DNA from 2 places in the Pseudoalteromonas sp. NS-SX12 genome. Region 2 is predicted to be linked to the other one. Evidence: riboswitches for the same ligand, from Rfam matches in the RefSeq annotation. Region 2 holds a riboswitch; the other holds the start of a gene.
The links. Region 2 has a riboswitch for cobalamin ahead of AC2IOM_RS06685 (TonB-dependent receptor domain-containing protein). Riboswitches for the same ligand answer to the same signal wherever they lie in the genome.
Positions count from the first base shown of each region.

Region 1: it holds a riboswitch for cobalamin, as region 2 does, so the genes downstream of both, AC2IOM_RS20360 (hypothetical protein) here and AC2IOM_RS06685 (TonB-dependent receptor domain-containing protein) in region 2, are expected to answer to the same signal.

Region 1 covers NZ_CM170635.1:1,348,820-1,352,241, forward strand. Annotated here, with positions in the region: gene AC2IOM_RS20350 (dipeptidase) at 1-340, opposite strand, end outside; gene AC2IOM_RS20355 (lipoate--protein ligase family protein) at 419-1,138, opposite strand; cobalamin riboswitch at 1,271-1,460, shown strand; gene AC2IOM_RS20360 (hypothetical protein) at 1,645-2,271, shown strand; gene AC2IOM_RS20365 (cobyrinic acid a,c-diamide synthase CobB) at 2,261-3,422, shown strand, end outside.
Region 2 covers NZ_CM170634.1:1,417,893-1,421,314, reverse strand. Annotated here, with positions in the region: gene AC2IOM_RS06685 (TonB-dependent receptor domain-containing protein) at 1-1,512, opposite strand, end outside; cobalamin riboswitch at 1,547-1,706, opposite strand; gene AC2IOM_RS06680 (M6 family metalloprotease domain-containing protein) at 1,907-3,422, shown strand, end outside.

The sequences.
Region 1 (3,422 bases), on a different replicon from region 2:
GGTCTGCCGGTTGCACATCGCCATGGGTTACTATGGTTACTTTCTCTTGTTGTTCACCCATGCCAATTAATACGGTGTGCCCAAAATCTTGATAATCAAAACCAAGCTCCGCCGCTTTAATTTTTAATAGCGATTTAAAGCCAATAAAGTCCGGATTTTGCGGTGTATCGATGTCTTTGTTATTAACGGTTGGAAACGACACCATATTGGCTAACGTATGTATTTGCGCATTTTGGTATTCTGCTACGGCGTATTGTGCCAACTCATCGGTTGATGGGCTAACAGATGCAAACGCATGGCTTGCCAGTAACGCGGCGCATGGAAGAAGAGCGAATTTCAAGGGAGCACTCCGAGGTAATTAAAGGTGAAATAAGTCCCAAGTGTAACACCACTGAACACTAAAAAAAGGGTTTTACGGTCAGCTCGATTTATGTTTTTGATGATTTATAAAACTGGTAAATAAGCGCTGAAATAATTCGTCGATATCGGGTCGCTCTTGGGTGTGTTCAAACAAGCTGGTATGCACATCGGCTATTGCACGATCACCTTGCTGATGATGTTCGTAACATAAATTTACAGGTGAAACTAAGGTTGGCATATTTGCATTTACTAAAATGCAGGCCTGCGCCAGTACAATTTTACCACCGCCTTTTTTTAGTAATACACGCTGGGCTGTGCCGACGATTTTCTTATTTTTAATATTAAGATTGTAATCACCATCGCAATAGCTGCCAGGGGTGGCATGAGTTTCAACCTTAATATTAAACTGCTCAAAAAAAGAAGATAAAATAGCGCAAAAGTCTTTGTAGGCGTTTGGAATAGAGTAGGGAATATGTTCTTCTAACACATACATATAAGATACATTAATTACCCCTTCACATTGTGGCACAGGGGCGCCGCCAGTTTTGCGGGCGTGTAGTTGCCAACCGGTTTTCTTTAGCTTTGATTCGAGCGCTTCAGTTTGTTGCCATTTATTACCCGACGGTAAAACCAAAGTTGGCTTATCGCTTTGCCAAAGTAACAGTGCTTGGTCTAAATTGCCGTTTTGCAGTTGGCTAATTAATTCATTTTCTTTTTCAAAAACTGCTTCAACTGAGATTTGCTTGAAACGAAGTACTTTGGCTTTTACTTTTGACATTGCTAATTAAAGATTAACTTTTTGCTTAGCATACCGCAGTTTGTAATTTTTGGCAGTGCCTCGTTATATCAACAAACAAAAAGTTTTAATAAGAATAATGTCTTAGCTTGATTTAACAATGCTAGCTGACATATATTTGCGTTGTAATTAGGTGACTATTGTTTTTTTATAAACAATGTTTAAACGGGAATCCAGTTAAAATCTGGAACTGCCCCCGCAACGGTAACTGTGAGCGACAACCACCACTGTCTGTTTATGATGGGAAGGTGCTGTCAAAGCGATGATCAGGAGTCCGGAGACCGGCCTAGTTCACTCGAGTACTGCGGTGGGCGGTGAGCAACGAGAACACAATCGCTTTTATATCAATTACAGTAATTTGTGGTCGCGACAATGGATCATCTAATTACCTGAATGATATTGTTATTCCTTGCTGTAACAGGCAAAGGAGTGTGCCTTGTATCTTGTCATTTCCTATCGCATCAATTCTAGTATGCGGAAACATTATAATGACAGATCGTTCAAGTTTATTTACCCCAATCAAAGTGCAGCAATTCTCGTTGCTGATTTACGCGTTGTTAGCGCTATTGATGATAGCCACCCGACCGTATCACTTTGCGTCTGCGCTCCATTTGCCAAGTGCCAGTACAGCAATTTTCTTTATTTTAGGCTTGCTGGCGTCTAAGCACCGTACTTTTGCCGTATTTGTGGTACTAAGTGTGTCGATTGATTTAACCAGCAGCTATTATCGCGGTGATTTTGGCGATTGTATTACGCGTTCATACCCATTTTTATTTGTTGGCTACTATGTGCTGTGGTGGGCGGGTCATAAAAGTTTGCAACTAAAGCTCGATGAAACAAAGTGTGTGGTTGCTGCAAAAACGGTAATGGCACTGGTTAACTTATGGCTTGCAAGCTCAATTGCATTTTTAACCTCAAACGCGAGCTATTATTGGCTATCGGGTAAATTTAGCGATATGTCGTTAAGTACTTACTCAGAGCGTGTAGCACAGTATTACGCGCCATATGTTACTAGCCCGTTTGGCTACGTGGCGATTGCGTTGGCATTGTACCTTGCCTGTTATTACTTAAAACCACACACCAGCATTTTAAAAACAACCCATCATGGCCGTTAATTCTCCGGTATTTTGCCCTGCACTTGTAATTAGTGCGCCAAATTCGGGGGCGGGCAAAACCACAGTAACCGCCGCTATGGCACGCTATTTTACCAATATGGGCAAAACGGTTCAGGTATTTAAAACTGGGCCCGATTTTATTGATCCCATGATTTTAGAAGCGGCATCAAACCGTCCTGTATATCAATTGGATCTGTGGATGGTGGGTGAAAGTGAATGTCAGCGCATGCTTTACCAAGCAGCTATCGTTGCAGATCTTATTTTGATTGAAGGCGTAATGGGGCTGTTTGATGGCACCCCAAATACTGCCGATTTAAGCGACCTATTTGGTATTCCGATTTTGGCGGTGATTGATGGCTCAGCCATGGCACAAAGTTTTGGTGCCTTGGTTCATGGCTTAGTAAATTACCAACCAAGCCTTAATTTTTACGGTGTGATAGCCAATAAGATCGCAGGTAAAGGACATGGCGAAATGGTTTTGCAATCCATAAACGAAAAGGCATTAACGCAAGACTATTTTTTACGAAATTCCCATATTAGTTTGCCTGAGCGCCACCTTGGTATTATGCAAGCAGGTGAGTTACAAAATATCAACGTGTATTTAGAACAAGCCGCACAGCAATTTGCTAACTCACACTTTAATCAACTACCCAAAGATGTGGTGTTTTGGCCCTCAAAAGAGGGAGATGATGCAAAGCAATACGCAGATTTTAAACGTGCTAAACCACTTAAAGGGCAACGTATTTTGGTTGCCAAAGACAATGCGTTTTCGTTTTTGTATCGTGCCAATTTGGCGATGTTGGCAGATTTTGGCGCAGAGCTAAGCTACATTTCGCCATTACAGGATAAAACCTTGCCAGAGGGAGATGCGCTCTATATTCCAGGTGGGTACCCTGAGCTTTATGCGCAGCAATTAAGCCAAAATAATGCGTTTAAACAAGCCGTAAAACAGTTTGCTAAAAGCAATAAACCGGTCTTAGCGGAGTGTGGCGGTATGCTCTACTTATTGGATGAATTAATAAGTGAAAACACACACTTCACTATGTGTGGCGTGTTAAACGGCAAAGCCACAATGAATAAAACCCTCTCTAGCATTGGTCAACAATATGTCGATTTAAGTGCTGTTTATCCAAATATTGCTGCACCTTGTG
Region 2 (3,422 bases):
TAGCGTGTTATCAAAACCGTAAAATGCAAAATTCGTGGTTAGCTCTACGCCTTCATAACGTGCTTCAGCAATATTAAATGGTGACCAACGATATGGGTTATCCGCTGTTGGTGCCGGTGCCCACGCAATTTTATTGGTTAGCTCATTACGAAATGCCGCAACATCCACACTTAAGCTATCAAAATCAATACGTAAGCCAAGCTCACGGTTAACTGATGTTTCTGCTTCAAGTTCTGGATTACCTGAACCAGGGTAGTATAAATCGTTGAACGTAGGTGCTTTAAAGCCAGAGCTTTGACTTACACGCAATACTGCGTCTTGATGCAGGTAAATACCACCCGCAATGTTATACGTTTGCTCAGCTCCAACTTCATCATAATCATCATGACGCACAGCCACATTAGCTAAAAAGTTACCGTCATCGTAATACGCGCCAACAAATGCAGCGTAAGCATTGCGACTTTTTTCATCATAACTGCTCGTTGTATCAATCTTGTCTTGATGCCAGTTTAAGCCGCCATTAAAGTCGATTTGCTCAGATAACTGATATGTCGATAAATAATCTAGCTGTACACGCTCTGTTGCAAAGCGACTAGTTGGTTTAGTACCAAACGTATCATCTTGATCTTGGCTAAACGCGACATCTACTTTATGGCTAAAGTCACCTAACTGTTTAAACCAATTAGCATTTACATGGTAGTTTTCATATTCGGTCTTATCTGATGTAGATTCTTGATAATCATAATAATTATCAAACTCTACTTCGCCCGTTGAATACTGAGCAATAAAACCTAATTGACCTAACAACGCATTATTATGAGTAAGGTTTAGCCCTAGGTTTAAGTTGTCGTAACCGTCTTTATCTGGATCTGCAAAGTTTGTTGCATCGTTTTCTAATACATCAAATCCTTCTGTACGCTCATAACCTGCGTTAAGCGCAATATCCACGTATTCCGTAGTAAAACGTGACGTGCCTTCTAAGCTCGCATAACTATTAGAGCCTGTTGTTAATGCAATACTGTGGCCTTGTGATTGACGCGTAATAATATTAATAACACCCGCTAACGCATCAGAACCATATTGTGCTGCGCGAGAGCCTTTTACTACTTCAATACGCTCAACTGAATTTAATGGCAAAGTTGATAAGCTTTTATAACCTAAGGTTGCTGAGCCTACGCGCACACCATCAATTAAAATAAGCGAGTAACGAGATTCTAAGCCACGTACAAATAGGCTCGCATTTTGCCCTTGCCCACCATTACGGTTTACTTGAATGCCCGCTTGCGTTTCTAACACACTTAACACATCACGCACATTTAATTGCTCAATTTGCGCACGGTCAATGACTTGCACGCTTGCCAGAGTTTGGTCAATTGATTGCTCAAGCTTATTCGCGGTAACAACAATGGTTTCAATATCATGCTGTGTTTGAGCGTCAGTTGTGTTAGCTGCAACGAATGAAGAAGACAAGGCAAGGCTAAGCGCCAAACCTAACTTAGATTTATGATACATATTATCCCCTTGTGCCCACCGCACAATGTTAATCGTTTTAAGAAACCAATTGGCCGGTCTCCGGGCTGAGCATTTTATTTAATACAAAATACATCACCGTTGCGGGGGCAGCGTTGGACTTAATAAGGCAAGGACTTATGCACCAACTTCCCGATTATCCGTTGTTATGTTTGACCCGCTATTTTACTGAAGCGAAAGAGCAAAAATTTAACGGCACCAATAGGCTATAAATTTAGGCGCGTATTGTGGAGGGGATAAGTGAAAATGTCAATTTTAGAAGTCTAAACCGCTAAAAACAGTTCATCTACTGTGCGGTAATTGTTTCTATAAAAGGTCATTTAGGAGTAAACTTTATTACTCACACAGTGACAATAGATTTGTAACGGATTCAACTATGAAACAGTTAACTAAGGTGCTTCTTGCCTGTAGTGCATTTTTGACACTACACGTAAGTGCATTACAACCACCCACGCAAGAGCAGCTAAAACGCTATAAAGCCGAAAAAACGCTTAGCCAGCGCGCTTTGCAAGCAAAATCATACGGTAACCACCAGCGTTTACACCATTTGCCGCACCTGCGAACAATGCAAAATAAAGCTGATGAAGCAAACCCATTTGAAGGGTATTTTCCAAGTTTAGGCACGCCTAAAATGTTAGTGCTGCTAGTTGAATTTCCCGATTACTTACACAATGAAAGCAACTCTCAAAGCGCAATTAACAGTAAAATCTTTGGTGAGGGCAACGCCAGCAGTTTCCCGTTTGAAAGCCACCGCGCATTTTACCAGCGTTCGTCATATAACAAACTTGATATTCAAGGTAATGTGCTTGATTGGTATAAAACCGAGTACAACCGCCCGCTTGACGATGGCACAAATGCCGCAGAGGTAAAGCAGCAAATCATCAAAGAAGCAATTGAACACCATGATGCGCTTGGCCATGATTTTAGCCAATACGATAACGACGGCGACGGCGACATCGATTACGTTGCGGTGATTTGGACTGGCCCACCTGGCGAATGGGCAAGCCTTTGGTGGGGTACTTTCTCGGGTTTTGGCGACAATTCATTTACCGTCGATGGTAAAACCATCAGCACAATATCATGGCAATGGCTGGCCTATTCGGAAGGACAAGCATTTTCGCCGCTTGTACTTATTCATGAAACCGGCCATGCACTTGGCCTGCCTGATTACTACGATTACGACGACAGCATTGGTCCACGTGGTGGTACAGGTGGTATGGATATGATGGATAATAACAGTTCAGATCACAGTGCATTTAGTAAATTTGCACTTGGCTGGCTGACGCCGCAGTTTGCATCAACTTCAGATACCAACTATCAACTTTCAGCCACATCAACTAACCAAGATGCGCTTATTTTACGCAGCGACACAAGTGCCACCAATAAATACGACGAGTACTTTATTGTGCAATACCGCGATAGAAGCGGTAACGACTTAAACTTAAACGCTGAAGGTTTAAATATTTGGCACATAAATTCAGAGCTCAATAGCTGGGGCTACTTTGCCAACGATAACAGCTACTCTGACAACAAGCTGATCCGCCTTATTCAAGCTGATAATTTAAATGAAATTGAACTAGCTGCGGCCTACGCTGATGAAAACGATGTATTTACTACGGGCGATAGCTTTTCACCTCAAACACAGCCAGCGAGTAAAAACTATGCCGCAAAACATACCGGCGTAGATATTCAAAACCTCAATACCGATGGCAATAGCGCTACGTTTAATGCACAGGTTTACCCTAGCATTGCGACGATTTCGGTCGGTTCTATTAGCGATAAATCACTGATAGCACATAATGCACAAGCAACCATTAGCAGTGACGACTTATCTCAAGTTGATCATGTTGAATTGTTAATTAACGGCGAACTTAAAAAAACACTATCCGCAC